Regions from separate parts of the Thalassotalea insulae genome, predicted to be linked through region 1. Evidence: predicted binding sites of a transcription regulator. Region 1 holds the regulator's gene; each other region holds the start of a gene.
The links. The regulator sigma-54, encoded in region 1, starts transcription at its own class of promoters, with help from an activator protein. The targets are predictions, from matches to a motif close to GTTGGCACGNNNNTNGNNT.

Region 1 (6,818 bases):
TTTGATAATGAAGGTGTTGCCACAGTCGACCGCGATATTATTAAAGCGGGTGTGTTGGAAACTTACCTTTTAACCAGCTATTCCGCGCGAAAACTGGGTATGACAACTACAGGTCATGCTGGTGGTATTCATAATTGGCAGGTATCAGCAAACGGCGGTGATTTTCAACAGATGCTAAAACAGTTAGGTACTGGTTTATTGGTGACCGAACTTATGGGGCAAGGGGTTAATGTTGTTAATGGTGACTACTCTCGCGGAGCTGCAGGTTTTTGGGTGGAAAATGGTGAGATTGCTTATCCGGTCTCAGAAGTAACTATTGCAGGTAACTTAGCGGATATGTTCAAAAATATTGTTGCTGTTGGTAGTGATACTGACGTCAAAGGCAGTATTCGTACCGGCTCTATTATTGTTGATCAAATGCAGATTGCTGGTAATTAACTTAGTATATTCTAGCTTGCTTGTTACAGGAACTTAGCGCAAGTATTTGTTAAGTTCCTAAAAATAAAGTGGCGGTGCCAAGAAAAGCAAAAATACCGACGACATCAGTAATAGTGGTTAAAATTACGCTACCAGCAAGCGCTGGATCTATATCCATTTTCTTTAAGATTAATGGAATACTAACTCCAGCAATACCCGCCGCAGTTAAATTCATTAGCATGGCAAAGGCAATGACCCCACCTAACACCATATCTTGCTTCCATAGCGCGACCACGGTAGCGATTAATAACGCCCAGATAATACCGTTGAGAAAACCAACCGCTAATTCTTTATAAAGTAATGCTTTTGAGTTACTTTCGCCGACGTGACCCAAAGCAATACCGCGGATCACCAGAGTTAATGTTTGATTGCCAGCTACGCCGCCCATACTGGGTACCAGAGTATTTAAAATCGCGAGAATGGCTAACTGACCAAGAATTTCTTCAAACATGCTGGAAACGGCAACCGCCATTAAGGCGGTAACTAGGTTGACACCTAGCCAGATTGAGCGCTGTTGAGTACTTTTTACTATCGGTGCGAAGGTATCGGCTTCGTCATCTAGACCCGCCATACTCATCATCGAGTGTTCTGCTTCTTCCCGAATAATATCAACGACATCATCAATAGTAATACGGCCGAGTAAGTGTTTTTCTTCATCGATAACCGGCGCAGAGACCCAGTCGTAACGTTCAAATAGCTGTGCGACTTCGGTTTCTGGCATCTCGACATTGATAGCGGTGATTTCTTCGTCGATTAAGCTGGAAATAACTTCTTCTGGCTTGCTGGTTACTATTGCGGTCAGTGAAACCGCACCGATAAAGTGATCTTGACGATCGACGACATAAAATGAATCTGTAGCTTCCGGTAGTTCGCCTTTAAGGCGTAAATAACGTAATACCACATCAACGGTGACATCTGGTCTGATAGTCATGGTATCGGTATTCATGATACCACCGGCGGTATCTTCTTCATAAGATAACGCGGTTTCTACCCGACTTCTGTCCTGAGAGTCCATCGAGTTTAGCACTTCCCGATAAACACTGTCTGGCAAGGTACGTAATACTTCTGCCAGATCATCGACATCCATGCCTTCGGCAACAGCGGCTAGTTTTTCCGGACGAATATTTTTCAGTATGCCTTTACGAACTTCTTCATTCAGTTCTTCTAAGACTTCACCATGATGATCGTGATCGATGAGTTGCCATAAGATAGTACGGCTTTTTGTCGGGGAAGATTCTAAGATCAGAGCGAGATCATAGGCGGGCATGTTTTGTAATAACTTACGAACATAGACAAACATACCGCTACCAAGTGCTTCATTGACTTGTTGTAGGCGTTGTTGGCTGTATTCTTGCTCTGAAATTTCCGGCATATATTGCTATCCTGTGCCGTTATAAAACGAAATTCGAAAATTGAAAAACTGGGCCGAAATTACGAAACTCGTCGAATAATTATTGGTTGCCCAGTGAGTGTAAGTCTATCTCAACTTACTGGTTTTATCAGCTTTTTTATTAGTTTATCTGAAAAGTTTTATCTTGAAGCTGATTGTCGGTGCTAAAATTATTCACCTTCATCAAATTTATCGGTGAATAATTGACAGACGTCGGCTAATGCTTGTTCGGCATCCTGGCCTTCGGTGATGATAGTAACCGTTTTCCCTTGTCCGCCGGCTAATAGCATTAAGCCCATAATACTGGTAGCTTCTGCTTGGTTATTATCTAGTTCAATGATGACTTTGGCATCAAATTTTTGGCTCAATTGGGCTAGTTTAGTGGCGGCTCTGGCGTGCAAACCAAGTTTATTCGAGATAGTTAATGATTGTTGTAAGCGTTTTGTCATTTACTTGCCTTACATCAGGTACTTTTGACTTGTAAATCTCGGTGACGGGCCTGAACATCTTTGCGATCTTTTTTCAGGTTGGCTGCGAGCAATTCTGCTATGTATACAGAGCGGTGTTTACCACCAGTACAGCCGATAGCGATAGTAATATAACTGCGATTATTTCGCTCTAAATGTGGTAGCCAAGTCATCATAAAGCTATTGATTTGCCAGATAAATTTAGTCACTATTGGCTGGCTGGCAAGAAAGTCCTGTACTGGTTTATCTAAGCCGGTATATGGCTTGAGGTCTTTTTCCCAAAAAGGGTTGGGAAGAAAGCGCGCATCAAAAACAAAGTCAGCGTCTTTAGGGATGCCGTGCTTATAGCCGAATGACTCAAATACCACTACCATGTTTCCTGTGGTTTTACCCAAAATGCGTTCGCGAATTAAATCTGCTAGCTGGTGTGGTGTTAACTGGCTGGTATTAATGTATAAATTGGCGCGGCTGGCTATTGGCTCTAAAAGCTTTTTCTCCAGCGAAATAGCTTGATCAAGAGCGATATTTTGTTTGATCAGCGGATGTAGTCGGCGCGTTTCACTGAATCGTCTGATCAGGTCGCTATCATCCGCATCTAAGTAAACGATACTTAGTTCTACGGCACTAGGGAGATAATCTATGATCTCTGAAACATCACTTGGTTCTGCCGGCAGGTTGCGAACATCAAGGCTTACTGCGACTGTTTCATAGTCGTTGATCACCGTATGAGTTAATGCTGGCAGTAAATTTACTGGAATGTTGTCAACGCAGTAGTAACCTAAATCTTCTAGAACGCGAAGAGCTACAGTTTTACCAGAGCCAGAACGGCCACTGACAATCGTGAGTTTCATTAATATTGATTTCCTTTTAGCCGTGTTAACAGTTGTCTTTGATTAACTGATATAATTCGGCATTACTTTGACACTTTCTTGCCTGTTTGCATACCTGTTTATTACTAAAGATTTTTGCAATACTTTGTAATGTCGATAGGTGTTGCTGGCAATGTTCTTCAGGTACAAATAGCGCGATAAAAATGTCGACCGGGCGGTTATCTATGGCGTCAAAGGCAATGGGATTTGCTGATGTTGCCACGATAGCAATCACTTGCTCTCCGTGTGGTAATCGTCCATGTGGAATCGCAATACCGTTACCTATGCCGGTTGAGCCCATTTTCTCTCTGACCAATAAACTTTCAAGTAACTGATAAGTGTTGTAGTGAGTGTTGGAGGCTGCTGCTTTTTCACACAGCGTTTCTAGCATTTTCTTTTTGCTAGTAGCAGGAACTGCACACATGGTGCAGTCCTGAGTAATGATGTCAGATAAATTCATAAGGTTCTTTCGAATTTGACATAAAGAATGGGTTAGTGCTGATTAAGCTTACCCTTATATTTTAATACTTGTTTATCCAGTTTACTGACTAAGGCATCAATAGAGACATACATGTCACCATTTTCAGCTTTAGCGTGTATTTCGTTACCGTTTAAATGCACGGTTGCTTCGGCGATTTGATTTAGTTTTTCTACGGTTAGCACGACATGGACATTATTAATATGATCAAAATGTCGTTCTAGCTTTGCAAACTTGCTATGAACAGATTCGCGTAATGAGTCGGTAATTTCTACATGGTGACCGGCAAGATTAATTTGCATAAGCTTAAATCCTTATTGTTAATTAAAGAAGACTCTTACGTTGGTTCGACGGAGGAATAGACAAAGATTCACGATATTTGGCTATAGTGCGACGAGCAACGTTGATACCTTGTTCAGCTAATAATTCTGCCATTTTACTATCGCTTAATGGCTTAGCTGGAATTTCTGCTGCCACGAGTTTTTTGATTAACGCGCGAATTGCAGTAGAAGAGCACTCTCCGCCATTTTCGGTACTGACATGGCTGGAGAAAAAATATTTCAGTTCAAAAATCCCTCTTGGGGTATGCATGTATTTTTGGGTAGTTACACGGGAAATGGTCGATTCATGCATATCAACAGCTTCGGCAATGTCATTTAGTACCATAGGGCGCATGGCTTCTGGGCCGTGTTCAAAAAAGCCTTGCTGACGTTGTACTATGCAATTGGAAACTTTTAATAAGGTATCGTTTCTGCTCTCCAGACTTTTAATAAACCATTTCGCTTCCTGCAGGTTAGAGCGAATAAACTGGCTGTCACTGGATGACTTCATTGAACGTGCCATTGAAGCATATTGTTGATTAACAGAAAGTTTAGGTGCTGTATCTGGATTAAGTTCAACTACCCAACGACCGTTTTTCTTCTCGACCGAGACGTCTGGAATAACGTATTGCTCTTCGCTTTTAATAACACTGTCGCCAGGACGAGGATCTAATGATTGAATGAGTTTAATGACTTCTCGCAATTGATCTTCTTTCAAGCGGGTTTTACGCATGATTTGTCGATAATCACGGTTACCTAATAAATCTATATGCTCAGTAATGATCTGCTTGCTTTCTGCTAGCCAAGGCGTACTTTTATCAAACTGATTCAGTTGGATCAATAAGCACTCAGGGATCGAGCGAGCACCGACACCAACGGGATCAAACATGTTAATGCGCTTGAGTACGGCTTCCACTTCGTCTAATTCTACGCCTTCATGGCCAAGAGATTCTAAAATGTCTTCTGCCGTTACCGTTAAGTAACCAGCATCATCGATGGCGTCAATAATAGCCGTGGCAATGGCTAAATCTGTTTCACTAAAAGGTGTAAGTTCCATTTGCCAGCGCAGATGATCTTGAATGGAATCTGTGGTTTCACCTTGGTAAGTATAATCTTCAGAAGCAACGCCTACGCCTGAACTAGATACACCGGCACTAAAAGATTCGTCCCAGGTAGTATCAATATTTAATTCTTCCGGGATATCCGATTTATCCATGGCTTCTGTAGTGCTGATTTCATCTGCAGTAGGTGTTGAATCTTCACTACCATCGGATGAGTCATTGTTTGGTGATGAACTTGTGGCGGAAAAAGCTTCTTCTAAATGATCGGGCTGCGATTCCTGATTGTTTGGAGTTGATTCATCGACCTCTAGTAAAGGATTGCTTTCTAACGCTTCCTGAATTTCCTGTTGAAGATCCAATGTGGATAATTGCAGCAGTTTGATTGCTTGCTGCAATTGTGGCGTCATTGTAAGTTGTTGTCCAATTCGGAGCTGCAGACTAGGGCGCATTAATGAATATATTTCCTGTTAATTGTTATCATTATCTTCTCTGGAGCATATCATAACTATAGCGTGAATTGCTCACCAAGGTATACATCTCTTACTTGTTGATTAGCAAGAATTTGATCTGCATTGCCTTCGGCGATTAATTCGCCATGGCTGACAATATAGGCATGCTCACAAACATCTAGTGTTTCTCTGACATTGTGGTCTGTGATTAAGATTCCAATGCCTCGTTGCTTTAAGTGTAGAATAATTTTTTTTATATCTCCTACTGAGATGGGGTCGACACCGGCAAATGGTTCATCTAACAGAATAAATTTTGGTTCTGCGGCTAATGCTCGGGCAATTTCAACTCGGCGTCGTTCACCACCGGAAAGACTCATGCCTAAATTTTCGGTAATATGGCCAATATTAAACTCTTCGACCAGGTGCTCGAGTTGTTCTTCCCGCTCCACTTCAGAAAGTTCTTTTCTGGTTTGCAGAATCGCCATAATATTTTCATAGACAGTGAGTTTACGAAAGATTGACGCTTCTTGAGGTAAATAACCTATGCCTTTACGCGCTCTTTCATGCATTGGCAGTAAAGTAATATCTTCATCATTTAAGGTAATAGTGCCACTGTCATTGTTAACCAGACCTACTATCATATAAAAAGACGTGGTTTTACCGGCACCATTTGGCCCTAGTAAGCCAACGATTTGCCCTTCTTTGACTTTCATGCCAACGTTTTTGACAACTTTTCTACCTTTATAGGATTTGGCAAGGTTTTGAGCAATTAAAGTAGCGCGAGTCATTTTTTCTTCTTATCTAAAGCTTGTGGCTGTAATACCGTTTGAACGCGTTCGTTGCTGTCACTATTTGCCAGTACTTGTTCGGTCAGAAAGTTATAAGTAATAATGCTACTACTGACTTTACTGCCTTCCTGACGTAACTCGGCATTACCGGAAATAATAACGGTATTTTTACCTGGTTGATATTTGATTTCATTGGCTTGCAGATAAATAGGCGTACCATCTTCTAATGTTTGTTTAAATGTGGCGGGATCGCCTTTGGCAATATAGGTTTTATTGTCGGTTTTCGCTTCAGTTAGTACTTGCACTAGATCAGCTTCAATTATCAAAGAACCTTGAGTGATGACAACATCATCAATATAACTGAAGATTTTATTTTTGAGATCTGCTGCCTGACGAGCGGCATCAATTTTAATTTCTTGCTTAAGATCCGATTTTTCTGCGTAGGCTTGATTCACTAATCCTAGAAAAACACCGAAACTGAGTAAGCTATTTCTGATGATGTTGATAAATGGTTTTTTC
Region 2 (6,818 bases), 2.3 Mb from region 1:
TTTGTATCGTGTATTGGCAAATAAAATATCACGTAGTACAGCGGATAAATGTTCTTGTATTCCAAAAATGATTTTGCCGTCAACAAATGCGTGCTGAGGTGGGTTTTCTAACGCAATTTTTACGCCACGCTCACGGCGTAAAACCTGAATATGAAAGTCTTGGTACTGCTGATAAATTTCTTCAGCGTCATCAGTATGACTGCCAGCATTTAGTACTGCTAATGAGCAATTTCGGTAGAGCTGGTAAAGTTGACTGGTGGCGGACTGCTGTAAATGCTCCACTTCCACCGGAGAAAGTAATTTCATATTACCAACAGGGTTAAGCTGTATATTCATAGGCAACTCCTTGTGAAGCAGTGAAAAATGGCTGAAATAGGTGTCTATTCAAGATAAATAACTTGGTTTTTTCCATTTGCTTTGGCTTGGTACAATGCAGTATCTGCCCGTTCAAAGGCAATATGAACATTATCTTCTTGCTTTACAAAGGTTACCCCCGCAGAGAAAGTCATACTGACTTTATTATTTTTAAATTTAAAAGGGAGCTTTTCGACTTTTTCTCGCAGTGAATTTAATGCATTGAGTAAGGAGGTTTTATCCTGATCGGTAAAGATGACAACAAACTCTTCGCCGCCGTAACGGGCGATAAAGCTGATGTCTTCTAAATACTTTTTAAAGGTATTAGCGATAACTTGCAGGGTTTTATCGCCAGCAGTGTGGCCATAGGTATCATTAATACGTTTGAAATTATCGAGATCGGCAACCACTAAGGCTAATGGGGTACGATTGTGCTGGCAACGAACAATCTCTCTGGCGAAGTGTTCATCAAATGCCGCTCGGTTATACAGTTTAGTTAATGCGTCTTGCAGGCTTTTCGCATGTTGCTCTTTAATGCGCTGTTCAAAATTTTTACTTTGCTGCTCTAAGTCATTAACCTTGCTTTGCATATCAATCAATTTATGTTCTAGTTCACCTTGCTGTTCTGTTTCAAAGTGTGACTTTTGTTCGATTGTCGCTGCGATCGCTTTAAGTTTACTGTTGATATCAACCTTAATATCCACCAGTGAGTTTGCTTGTTCTAAACCACTGGATAATTCTCTGAGCTGACCTTGTAATTGCTGATTGAGCTGTTGATGTTGTTGTTTATGCTTTTGGTGTACATGCAAGGTTTTACCAACGGCCGTTTGCACTGTAGTTAAGGCTTCACTTAAGGTCGATAAAAACACTTTAGCACTGTTGCGCTGTTGTAATAAATCATGGCTAAGCAGATCAAATGCAGCGAGAAAACTATCGAGCAATTGCTCGTTTGGCATGTTTTCTTTTAGTTCTGCGCGAATTTTACGTAATTTAGTTTGATATTTTTGCGAAACATTAATTTTGTCTAGAAATTCAGAGAAACGTCTGATCACTCGCAGATCCGTCACCGGTTGAGTATTTGTCGCGGGTATGATACTTGTGCTAATTGGCACGTTTGCCTGATCGGTTATATTGCCTTTTTTTAACGTTGCCTGATAAAAGCTTAGTAACTGAGTGAGCAATGGCACATACTGCGTTAGTGCATCTTTGCTTTCCTGATTATCTTTTAACAAGGTTCTAAGTTTTCTTCTCAGGTCGCTTGGTAGACCGTTAATCTTTTGCAACGCACCACCAGCGGTTAGAAACTCATGTTGCAGCTGGCGAATATCATTATCATTTTTCAGTGAGAAGTTTTGTAGCGAATGAGATATATCGTTAGTCAATACTTCAATCTGTTCGATATCTGCAGACTTATTAAAAAGCGTTCTTAGTTTAGCCAATTTATTATCAAGGGATATATCAATACCTTTACAGGTTTGGCTTAATTTGATGATAAAGTCTGTAAATAACTGATGTTGATGCTTTAACTGATCATCAGTTATTGTTTTGGAGTCAATAGCAGATTCAAGTTTACGTTTTAACGCGATTAATTCTCTATCAATTGTTGAGCTATTACTCATACAAAAATCGAAGTCCTTGTAAGTTGAATTTTTATTACTGGCTAATAAAAGGGATATTTTTATCGCCGTAACAGACAAACTCACCGTTAATAATTACCTAATAATTAATCATATACACTAGATTGAAAAATGTCAGTAAAGAAAGTTAATATCCCGTTAATTTATCTGATATTTTGTACGTTTTGAATGAAATTTATACGAAATAGTTCGACTTCTGCTGATTAGTCTTGGTCAATGTTCACGCTATTGTCTGATTGTTCTGGCATTAGGCGGTGATTGCTTAGTTGTGGTGCGATATGGGTTAATATCTAATCCACCGCGCCGAGTATAACGAGCGTAAACCGTTAATTCTTCAGGCTGGCAATATTGCTGGATGTCACAAAAAATACGTTCAACACATTGTTCATGAAATTCATTGTGTTGACGAAATGAAATTAAATATTGTAATAACGCACTTTTATCGATCTGCTTGCCGCGGTATTGAATATAAATGCTGGCCCAATCCGGCTGGTTAGTGATCAAGCAATTGGATTTTAATAGGTGAGAAACCAGTGATTCTTCAACAATTTTTGCTTCTTGACTCAGCTTAAGTAGTGCAGGCTCAAGTTGATACTGAGCGATTGTGATATCAAGATCATCAATGCATTCTGCCTTTAATGGCTTGATCATTAGGGCAGGGCAATCGTCCACGTTAGATAATTTAACTGTTGCAGCGCTGCCACAAGTGGCAGATAAATCTTGGGCTAGGGTTTGTTCGACTTGTTCAATATCGCTAAATTTAGTTTGATTAAAGCTATTTAAATATAACTTGAATGATTTTGATTCGATAATATTGGGGCTGTCGACAGGAAAGCTAAATTCAGCAACGGCAACCATAGGTTTACCTTTGTTATTGAGCCAGGATAATTCATAGCCATACCAGATATCTGCACCATGAAAAGGTAAATTATCCGCGGATAAATTAAGTTCATCTCGATTAAGGCTGCGAGGTACAGCTTGTAACAAACTGCTATCGTATTGGTTTTTGTAGTCAGTTGTTTTACCTAAAGTTAATTTATCTAACTCGGAAGCGTTGGTATAATGGCTCATAAATCGCTGTGCAACTCTTAATTAATTGTGGCTAGCCCTATATTTTAAAGGATTTTTATAATAGATGAAAACATCAAACAATGATTTATCGACTGCCATTATTAAATTGAGCGAACAATATGTCGCGCAATACCAGCAAGCGCTATCACATTTACCGCTAGTGGAAATTGATGACCAGTGGCCATCTCCCTGTGTGCAAAGGCAATTTGATCAAGACTTTAATGAATGGTTGCCAGTAGCTTTAGAGCAGGAGTTATCGTTTGAAAATGTTGAGCAAGCGTTAGAGTTAACCTTGCATTCGTCATTTAAAGCTTATTTTAATGTGATTTTTAGTGAAAGCTTGCCGGTAAGTTGCGATGAAGGACATTTGCAGCTGTTGTTTGCCTGGAGCGAAGATGATTTTGCTAGATTACAACAAAATATTATTGGTCATGTGTTAATGAAACAAAAACTCAAGCAGGAAGTGACTTTGTTTTTTGCCGTGACAGATAATGACGATATTATTTTATCGTTGGATAACACTAGTGGTGAAGTTTGGGCTGAACGAGTTGGGCAAAAACCTCATAAAAAAATTGCAGATTCGCTACTTGAGTTTATCCATCAATTACAACCGGATATATATCTTGGCAATGAGAAGGTTGAGACTTAGCCAGATTTTAACCAGAGCAAAAGCGGTGGGGGCAGTAAAATTATTTCCCCTAAAATTTGGCTAGCTGCAATTTTTTGGATGTCGAAGAGTTGGAGTTCGCTAGAGCTGATATATTTTCAGTAGCAGTTGTTGTCTCGTTTACGCTTGCCAAGCCCGAGCAAAATAACCTTATGAGCAAAAGTCGCTCGTAACATGGCAACAGCGTATTTGAATAATGCCGTTTGAATATTTAATGTTGCTTATCGATAAGTGTTTGAATAAGCGCTTTTAGTTCGTAAATTTCATTTTTTAATGGTTGAATGGCTTGTTCAACCGCTTGGCTGATTTGGGCATGAATATGCTCTTGGCGTGGCAGCTCAGTTGAGTCAGCTGAGCCGTTTTCTACCTCGGTGAATTCCGGTTGATGTTGCCAGCTTTTGAGTACAGAAATTATTTTAGGCAAGGGCACCGATTGTGATAATCGGGTTTTGATCAAAGCGACCGTAGGTTTTTGCCCGTTATTGGCGAGTTGGTTAGCTATGGCTAATATTTCATCATTGATGGTCATATTGATTATTTCATCTTTGTTAAATAAACGATATTTTAGCGAATAAAACAAACTAAGTCTTGTAGTAAAATAGCTGATTTAAGGTAAAAGTTATATTTTACATGGAGTTAAGCTTTTTGGAGCGACTTTTGCTTTGTTGATAAGCAAATAACAACTTTTAGTTTTAGTCAGGGAAAATTATGAAAAAATCCTTATTAACCTTTTTAGTCGGAGCGCCGCTAGTATTGTCATTAACTGGTTGTGTTGTTGCTGTTGGCGGTGATGATGATGGGGCGCACTTTATTTCAGGTGATTTTGATGATCGAGAATATAGTAATCGACAAAAAATTGCTCGTATTCCATTAAATTCCAGCTTTGTTGATGTTAATAGTCAGTTGGGCGTTTCTGATTTTAATGAAAGTTATCAGAAAGATGGTAAACAAATTCAGGTATTATTTTATCGAACTAACCGTGTTCATAAAGACGGCTTAACCACGCGTGACGAATGTACTTACTTGTATTTTGTTGACGGTTTGTTACAGGAAACAGGCAGGGGCGGTGATTTTCACCGTAACATTGGTAGCTAAAAATGGGCAGCTAATCCTGAATAACGTATAATTAAAAAAGCCGTGAGTGTTAGTTGCTCACGGCTTTTTAGTTTTACATTTGGTGTTACAATTTAGGAATGCTGATCTTTTTTTCATCCGATTGACGATAAAGCACTAAGGTTTTACCGATAACCTGCACTTTAGTCGATGAAGTTTCGCGGCAAATAGCCTCGACAATTAAGCCTTTAGTTTCTCTGTCATCGGTTGGGATTTTGACTTTGATTAATTCGTGATGATTCAGGGCATAGTCGATCTCTGCTACCACCGCTTCTGTCAGGCCGTTACTGCCTAATAACACTACCGGTTTTAGTGAATGGGCAAGCCCTTTAAGGTACTGAATTTGTTTTTTATTTAGACTCATGAATAAATTTCGTTACAAGTTAGCTTGAATTCAACTATTTTACCCTCATCTTCTCTGTAATACTAATAAAACGTGACGACAGTTTGCTGTCTGTGATGTTTTATTTTGTTTTGGTATTGAGTAAATAGGCTCTAGGTAAATGAGTAAAAAGAAGTTAACCACCAGTAGTCAAAAGTGGATGCAAGAACACTTTGAAGACGAATACGTAAAAAAAGCGCAAAAATTAGGCTTAAGATCGCGAGCGGTGTTTAAAATTGAAGAAATTAATAACAAGGATAAGTTAATTAAGCCAGGCATGAAAGTCGTAGATCTAGGTGCCGCACCAGGTGGTTGGTCAGAATACGCGGTAAAAGCTGTGGGTGATAAGGGTCAGGTGGTTGCCTGTGATATTTTACCTATGGATCCTATCGCGGGTGTTGATTTTCTCCAGGGGGATTTTCGTGAGGAAGCGGTACTAGATGCTCTTTTAACTCGTATAGATGGTAAAAACATCGATGTAGTTATGTCAGATATGGCAGCAAACTTTACCGGTAATGATAGTGCTGACTCTGCCCGTAGCATGTATTTAGTGGAATTAGCGCTAGATATGTGTCATCAGGTATTGAAAAAAAATGGCGCTTTTGTGGTCAAAGTATTTCAAGGAGAGGGCTTTGAACAGTTTATCAAAGAAGTCAGGTCAGTATTTAAGGTAGTGAAAACTAGGAAGCCAAACTCGTCAAGAGCAAGATCTAGAGAAGTTTATCTAGTGGCGACTGGTTTTAAATTGTAGTAAATTAGCAAGTAGTATGTGAGCGCGTTGGAATCAGTTGTCATTTATACGGCTACTAACGTGAAAATTATCAAGAGGTCATTAAGTTGAGCGATATGGCAAAAAATCTTATTTTGTGGTTAGTAATAGCCGTAGTGTTGATGTCAGTATTTCAGAGTTTTACTCCGGGAAGTGGCAGTGATCAACAAGTGAATTACACCCGTTTTATCCAGGATGTTCGTCAGGGGCAGGTGCGAGAAGTTAATGTAGACCGTAATGGCGTGATCAAAGGCGTAAAACGCAGTGGTGAAACATTTGTTGCGGTTATTCCTGGCGGCTATGATCGTGATTTAATTAATGATTTAGTTAAGCAAGGAGTTAATGCTTCTGGTGAATTACCAGAAGAAACCAGTTTCTTAACCACTATCTTCATTTCTTGGTTTCCAATGATCTTATTGATCGGTGTCTGGATTTTCTTTATGCGCCAGATGCAAGGTGGCGGCGGCAAAGGTGCGATGTCGTTTGGTAAATCGAAAGCGCGTTTATTAAGTGAAGATCAAATTAAAACCACGTTTGCTGATGTTGCTGGTTGTGATGAAGCGAAAGAAGAAGTATCAGAACTGGTTGATTACCTAAAAGATCCGTCTAGATTCCAAAAACTTGGTGGGCGTATTCCATCAGGTGTATTAATGGTTGGTCAGCCGGGTACAGGTAAAACTTTATTAGCGAAAGCTATTGCTGGTGAAGCGAAAGTACCATTTTTCACTATTTCTGGTTCAGATTTTGTTGAAATGTTTGTTGGTGTCGGTGCCTCGCGTGTGCGTGATATGTTTGAACAAGCGAAAAAGTCTGCACCTTGTATTA
Region 3 (6,818 bases), 330 kb from region 1:
TTCACTCGCGGACACTATCAAGCTATCGAACTAGGCGCATTTTGGTGTCCTAGTGGTAATAGCATTGACTTAAATAATTGCTTTATTAGTAGTAATCAAGATATAGATTTTGATCAATTTCAGCTAGTTAATGTCAGTGACTATGAACTCACCGAAGATAATGTGTTTTCTCTGTATAAAACCCTTTCATGGAACAGCGAACTAGCGTTAAGCAGAACAAAGTTTAAGCTTACCGCAGAACTTTCCAATCGGGAGGATTTAGAAACCAGAAATGAAGACGATAAGACTTATCTAAGTTTTTCAGCGTCTCGTGCTATTTCAGGCCATTCAAATATAAGCCTTAGTTCGTCATATACTGATAACTGGCTGCGAAAACATACAGATATCGAAAGAAGAGATCGCTACCGTAGTATTTCGCTCAGTTATACAAAATCCCTAAATAGTCGATTGGCAGTTGATTTTAAATTAGCCCATGTCAATCGTAGTTCAAATACTCAACAGTTTAATTACGAAGAAGGTCGAGTGGCCTTTAAAATCACAAAAGATTTTTAATATGTATGAAAATTACTATGGCTTTAAAGAAAAGCCATTTCAGTTAAGTCCAGATCCCAGGTTCTTTTTTGCCTCCAGCCATCATCAACGAGCGTTATCTTACTTACAATATGGTTTAGATCAGGGAGAAGGCTTTATTGTCATCACAGGCCCTATCGGCACAGGAAAAACCACGATAGCCAGAAACTTGCTTAACCAGATAGGTGACGAAAGCATAGTAGCAGCACAGTTGGTAACGACTAAGTTAGATCCTCAGGAACTACTGGCATTAGTAGTTTCCGAATTTCATATCGAATGTAAAGGCGATAGCAAAGCAGATTTGTTACAAGCAATTGAGCAGTTTCTAATTAGCCTGAACAAACAAGGGAAACGAGCGTTACTGATTGTTGATGAAGCACAGAATCTGCCTTCAGAAACCGTTGAAGAGCTCCGTATGCTATCTAACTTTCAATTAGACAATAAGCCGCTGATTCAAAGCTTTTTATTAGGGCAGGAAGAATTAAAGCCCATTATTCAAGCACCCAATATGGAGCAATTTCGCCAACGTATAATTGCTTCAGCTCATTTAAAACCATTATCGGTAGAAGAAGTAAAAGAATACATTAATCATCGACTACATCAAGCAGGGTGCAATCGTGAAAATTTATTTTCAGATAGTGCTTTTGAGCTTATCCACGAAAAAACTTTAGGCGTACCACGCAAAATAAATATTTTTGTTGATCGACTATTGTTATTTGGCTTTTTAGAAGAGTTAGACGCAATAACGACTGAAGCGATTATGAATGTAGCAGAAGAGATGGAAGTCGAGCTTACAGGCTCATTAAACAGCTCTGAGCTTAAGAGTCAGGAACCAGCACAGCAAGTTGTGGTCAATTCGGTTGAAAATGTTGAGAATATAAAAGAAGTACTACGCGAAGTTGAAGAAATACTAGAATCGTCAATCAAGCAAAAAGTTAAGATGGCGCGCTATGTTGATAAATTACTCAAGCATAAGAGTAAACTTTATGCGGAACAAAATATAGAGCCATAGCTTAGTAGTTAGCAAAAAATAAAAAAGCCCTTTTAAAAAGGGCTTTTTTATTGCTAGTTACAGAATGATATATTTTCTATGCTTTCAATTTTCTACGTAACATTAATGCAAACACACTAATCAGTAACAATAATGTTGGAGGTTCTGGTACTTGAACCGTTTCGTCAACAGGATCACGGGCCCAAAAGCTAAAGTTAGACAATGCGCTTCCGCCAAGTACTTCACTAATATCCCAAGTACCGGTAAATGCATAGTTATAATCTCCGGCTAAAACAGGGTCTAACTTTAATTCTTCAATACTAAAGTTATACATAGCAAAAGCATTACCTGCTTTAAAAATAATCGCTACCTGATCAAAGAAGCTACCACCTAGTAAGTCAACTAGCTCATCAGGATTCATTGCTGGTGGAGTGTAACTCCACTCACCTTTAACTGCTTCACCACCAACACAAGAGGTACTTTTACCTTTCTTGTCTAAACAGTTATCAAAAGTGATCAAGTCATCAATAAAGCTATAAGAGGTTTCACCATTTGAGCTTGTTTGACCTTTAAAGCCATTGCCTTCATCTTTACCAACATATACCCAACCTGGATCATCAACAACGCCATCACCATCCAGATCATAAAGATCACTTTGGTCAACAAAGGCACCAGGACCAGTCCACCAGCCCTTGTAACTGTCTTTATTTAACCAACCATCTTCATCGTAGCCTAAATTTTCATTCGGGCTAATAAATTCACTATTATTACCATAATATGCTCCTAAACAATCACTTGAACTTGCTGGAACATCTAAAGTAACTGGCTCACTGCCATCTAACAATTGCAATGTTGTAATCTGTAGATCTGATACATCACATTCGTTTATTGATTTTTTCGCCCATACAGTACTTACATTACCGAATACCAATAAGGTAATTAATACTAATTGTAATGGATGCTTCACGCTATAACTCCTTAAACGCTAGCCTTTAATTCATAGAATCACAAAGGCAAAGAATAACTACCCTTACAAAGCAAAATTCAGGCCAACTCAAAAAACACAGTAATTACAAGCACATAAAAACAAACGACTTTCACTACTGTAAAATATACTGACACGAAAAACAAACGAATAAATGGTACTAATCAATAAGCTTTTCAAGCTGCAAACGTGCTTTTTCAGCATCAGGAAAATCAAATTTAACCGCTTGTTGAAAATATTGTTTTGCCTGAGCTGGTTTCCCTAGCATTAATAATGTCTCACCTATTCGATACATTAAGGTTGGCTGATTTGCATTACGTGCATAAGCAAACCTTAAATGTGCAAGCCCTTCTTTTGCTTGACCAAATTGCACTAATAACCAACCATAAGTTGCCGCAATTGCCGGAGAACTTTCGTTAAGTTCACGTGCTTTTTTTGCATAATCAACCGCTTGTTTCAAGTTTGTTACTGATAGCAAAATAGCAAGCTGACGATAAGATTCTGCATCATTAAAATTCATCGCCAAGGTTGTAAAGTGCAGTACAGCTTTTTCTTTATTACCCTGATTCAAATATGCTTTAGCAAGCACTCGCCGGATATTTACGTTATCTGAATGACTTAAGTATTGTTCCAGTAGTGCAGTAGCTTCTTCATGCTTATTTACTTTAACTAGTAACGTAAACAGCTTATAAGCATGAATGGGTAAGGGATACTGGCTATACAACTGCTGAGCGCTCAGTATTGCCTGTTGATAGTTTTCCAAAAACTCAAATGCACTGATTTCTAATTGGAGTGCCTTTTTGTGACCCCGTTTTGCTATCGGCTGTAATAGTTTTAATGCTAACTGTGCCTGATTAATGTCAAGCAGCCACCGTGCTCTCATTAATTGTACATTTTCATTATTAATATCTAATGATTCAGCATATGACAACGCCCGATGAGCAAGTTCAAATCGACGACACTGCAGATACATATCCGCAATCGCGACGAGTTGCTTGGCATTATTCAATGACAAACCATACAACACTCCCAATACTTGATCCACATCGCTACACTGTTTGAGCTTTAAATGCGCAGCCGCCAAACGTGATAAGTATTGAGCATTTAGCCGATAATCGATGCGATGACGTAACAGCAACTTTAACGCGGCTTCGTCTTGGTTTATTTTCATCAAGTTATCTGCATAATGGACGAGATTATCGGCATCATCCGGTTGTAATTGATACAAACGCTCACGCCATTTATTAGCAGTATTAAAATTATTTAACTTTTCTGATAATTCCGCTAATTTAACTAACAGCAACGGCTGGTTTGGACTAATTTTATATGCCTGATTAAGAATATCTGCCGCGTTTTTAACTTGATTTTCCATCATATAGACATAATACAAATTAACGTACAGTTGCAGCATTTTAGGCGCTTTTGTTAAAGCTTTTCTTAGTTTTTCACCAGCACTTTTACTATTATCATTTTGCAAATCTATCCCGGCAGATAAACTTAAATACACAGGGTTATCAGGTTGCTTAGCAAGTAACTCACTAACAATTTTTGCCGCCTTATCTACCTGCGTCATACTAAGCTGCAACTGCCCTAACAGTATTGCCAATTGTTCGCTTGCCTCTCCACGCTGATACATTTTTTCTAACAATATTAATGCTTCAGATAAGTTGTTGGTTGCTAAAAACAACTTACTTTTATATTCGAGCAATGATAACTGCTCTGGATATTGTGCCAGCGCATGGTCAACAACAACTAATGCTTCAAAAAATTTCCCCAGTTTAACCAATACCGCTAAATTTAATTGCCAATACTCAAGTGATTTTGCTTCGCCATTATAATGCTCAAGTATCTCTAACGCCGACTGATAGCGCTCGAATTTAATATCCATATTTGCCACCATCAGGTGACTTTGCTCATGCCCTGGAAATTGTTTAGCGTAAAAATTGAGATGACTATATGCATTTTCCCAACTTTCTTGCATATATAAGCTGATACCCTGAATTAATTTGAGTGACGGATAACGGTTTAAATCTTCGCTATCTAATTTACTCAAATATGACGAGATATTTTTTGCTACTTTAGTCCCTTCATTTTTTTTCTCTGATTTAAATAAAGCAAATGCATACAATAAGTTAACGTTAGGGTAATTAGGCTTAAGTTCTAGGACGAAAGAGATATGCTCTAACGCCTGTTCTATCTTAGACTCAGCAATATAAATCTCCGCCAACAACAAGCGTGTTCTCAAATTATGATCATCTACCATTAAACTTTGATTTAACAGCGTCGTTGCTAGCGCCAATTTACCTTGCTGGTAGTAAATATCACCTTTTAACTGTAACGCTTCTGCGTTATCAGGCTCTAATTCGAAGACTTTATCAATCCATTTATCGGCAACCGATATATTTCCCTGTTTAAGGGCTAGAATAGCAAGTCCGAGATAACCTACAGCTTCTTGTGGACCACGAGCTATGGCTGAGTCAAATGCATCTTTCGCCAAATCATATTGAGTAAGCTCTAAAAATGCTCTCCCCCTTAATGAGAAAATCTCTGTAGCAATAAGGGTTGTTTGCTCGGTCACCGTTAAGGTATCTAATAACTCCTGATATTTTCCTTGTAACAGTAGGGATTGACCCAAAGGTATCAATATTTGACTACTATCAGCGCCATCGGTTAATGCTTGTTTAAACTGCTTTTCTGCATTAGCAAATTCACTTAGCAGCAAATACGTTTTACCAAGTAAGATTCGCCCTGACAAATGACGAGGATTTTCAAACATAGTATTTTTTAGCAATACTATCGATTGAGCATATTCTTTTTGATTAAAGGCCTGTAAGGCTTCTTCATATAATTGATCTGCCGTTTCCCCACGTACTGATAGAGACATGACAAAAACAACGACAGTGATTATCTTGATAAAATTCAACTTCAATGGGGACCCCAAATTTACTGTTTCAATACAAGGAACAAATAAACCATGTAGTTATGCTGTATTAATATTTAATGAGTACTTCTCAATTAAGGAATAGAGTGTTGGCCTAGTCACTCCTAATAATTCTGCGCATTTTGACATATTGCCTTCAGTTAATGCGTAAGCTTTTTGAATTGCGAGAGATTCCGCTTGTTCCCTTACTTGTCTGAGATTTAAATTCAATTCTAAGTCGGTATCTGTATGATCAAAAAAGCCTAAATCCATCGCAGTAACTTGCGTACCGGTCGCCATAATGGCCGAACTTTTCACCTTGTTTTGCAACTCACGGATATTACCCGGCCATTTATGCGCTTTTATTGCACTCAGGGCATCATCAGAAAAACTTTTGCCATTACTTTTATATTCCTGAGCATAACGCTGCAAAAAGAACTGCGCTAAAATGAGGACATCTTCATCACGTTCTCTTAACGGAGGAATATTTAGGGTAATTTCACTGACGCGATAAAACAAATCTTCTCGAAACGTTTTATTAGCAACCATTTCTTCCAGGTTTTGATTGGTCGCACACACCACACGGACATCGACTTCAATTTCCTGCCGACCACCTAAACGTTCAATTTTTTTCTCTTGCAAAAAACGTAACAATTTAGCTTGCAGATTAAACGGCATGTCACCAATTTCATCAAGAAATAAAGTGCCACCCTCCGCACATTCAATTTTACCTTTAGTCGTGCGAACAGCACCTGTGAATGCGCCTTTTTCAAAACCAAACAATTCACTTTCCAGTAAAGTTTCAGGAATTGACGCACAATTTATTGCTACAAATGGCTTGTTACTTCGCTCACTTGCCAAATGAACGGCATTAGCTGTCACTTCTTTACCTGTACCGCTTTCACCAAGCAATAATGCAGTGATCTGCGTCGGGGCAATACGTTTAACCATCATTCTAAGTCGTTCAATTGACTCGCTATTACCTATGATGCCAATGTCGTTACCACCAACAGAACGCATTAAACGATTTTCTTGTTCTAATGACGCAACACTAAACGCGCGCGCCACAATAATATTTATCACTTCCGATTCTATCGGTTTTTGATAAAAATCATACGCACCAAGCGCAATCGCTTTTAAGGCATTTTCTCTGTCGTCATTACCTGTGATCACTATCACTTTAGTATGTGGGGCAATTTTGAGAATTTCTTCCAGTGCAGCAAGCCCTTCAGTTGCATTCGCCTCATCAGGTGGCAGGCCTAAATCTAGAGTCACTACTTTAGGTTCATAACGGCGCACTGCTGCAATAGCACTTTCTCTATCAGCCGCCAATATTACTTCATAATCCGACA

Region 2: QQK06_RS16725 (DUF3192 domain-containing protein) is a predicted target of sigma-54. The motif match lies at 4,374-4,392, and genes of this name have one in related genera.
Region 3: QQK06_RS07820 (PEP-CTERM sorting domain-containing protein) is a predicted target of sigma-54. The motif match lies at 2,597-2,615, and genes of this name have one in related genera.

The regions. Positions count from the first base shown of each region.
Region 1 covers NZ_BSST01000001.1:1,382,250-1,389,067, reverse strand. The annotation lists gene pmbA (metalloprotease PmbA) at 1-438, shown strand, start outside; gene mgtE (magnesium transporter) at 488-1,849, opposite strand; gene QQK06_RS06360 (HPr family phosphocarrier protein) at 2,038-2,316, opposite strand; gene rapZ (RNase adapter RapZ) at 2,331-3,185, opposite strand; gene ptsN (PTS IIA-like nitrogen regulatory protein PtsN) at 3,211-3,663, opposite strand; gene hpf (ribosome hibernation promoting factor) at 3,696-3,983, opposite strand; gene QQK06_RS06340 (RNA polymerase factor sigma-54) at 4,006-5,511, opposite strand; gene lptB (LPS export ABC transporter ATP-binding protein) at 5,568-6,299, opposite strand; gene lptA (lipopolysaccharide transport periplasmic protein LptA) at 6,296-6,818, opposite strand, start outside; gene lptC (LPS export ABC transporter periplasmic protein LptC) at 6,786-6,818, opposite strand, start outside.
Region 2 covers NZ_BSST01000001.1:3,730,549-3,737,366, forward strand. The annotation lists gene ppnN (nucleotide 5'-monophosphate nucleosidase PpnN) at 1-336, opposite strand, end outside; gene QQK06_RS16705 (GGDEF domain-containing protein) at 381-1,973, opposite strand; gene queF (NADPH-dependent 7-cyano-7-deazaguanine reductase QueF) at 2,217-3,062, opposite strand; gene syd (SecY-interacting protein) at 3,127-3,711, shown strand; gene QQK06_RS16720 (hypothetical protein) at 3,941-4,258, opposite strand; gene QQK06_RS16725 (DUF3192 domain-containing protein) at 4,438-4,824, shown strand; gene yhbY (ribosome assembly RNA-binding protein YhbY) at 4,910-5,206, opposite strand; gene rlmE (23S rRNA (uridine(2552)-2'-O)-methyltransferase RlmE) at 5,346-5,975, shown strand; gene ftsH (ATP-dependent zinc metalloprotease FtsH) at 6,071-6,818, shown strand, end outside.
Region 3 covers NZ_BSST01000001.1:1,714,713-1,721,530, forward strand. The annotation lists gene QQK06_RS07810 (TIGR03016 family PEP-CTERM system-associated outer membrane protein) at 1-552, shown strand, start outside; gene QQK06_RS07815 (XrtA/PEP-CTERM system-associated ATPase) at 554-1,582, shown strand; gene QQK06_RS07820 (PEP-CTERM sorting domain-containing protein) at 1,659-2,528, opposite strand; gene prsT (XrtA/PEP-CTERM system TPR-repeat protein PrsT) at 2,707-5,475, opposite strand; gene prsR (PEP-CTERM-box response regulator transcription factor) at 5,527-6,818, opposite strand, start outside.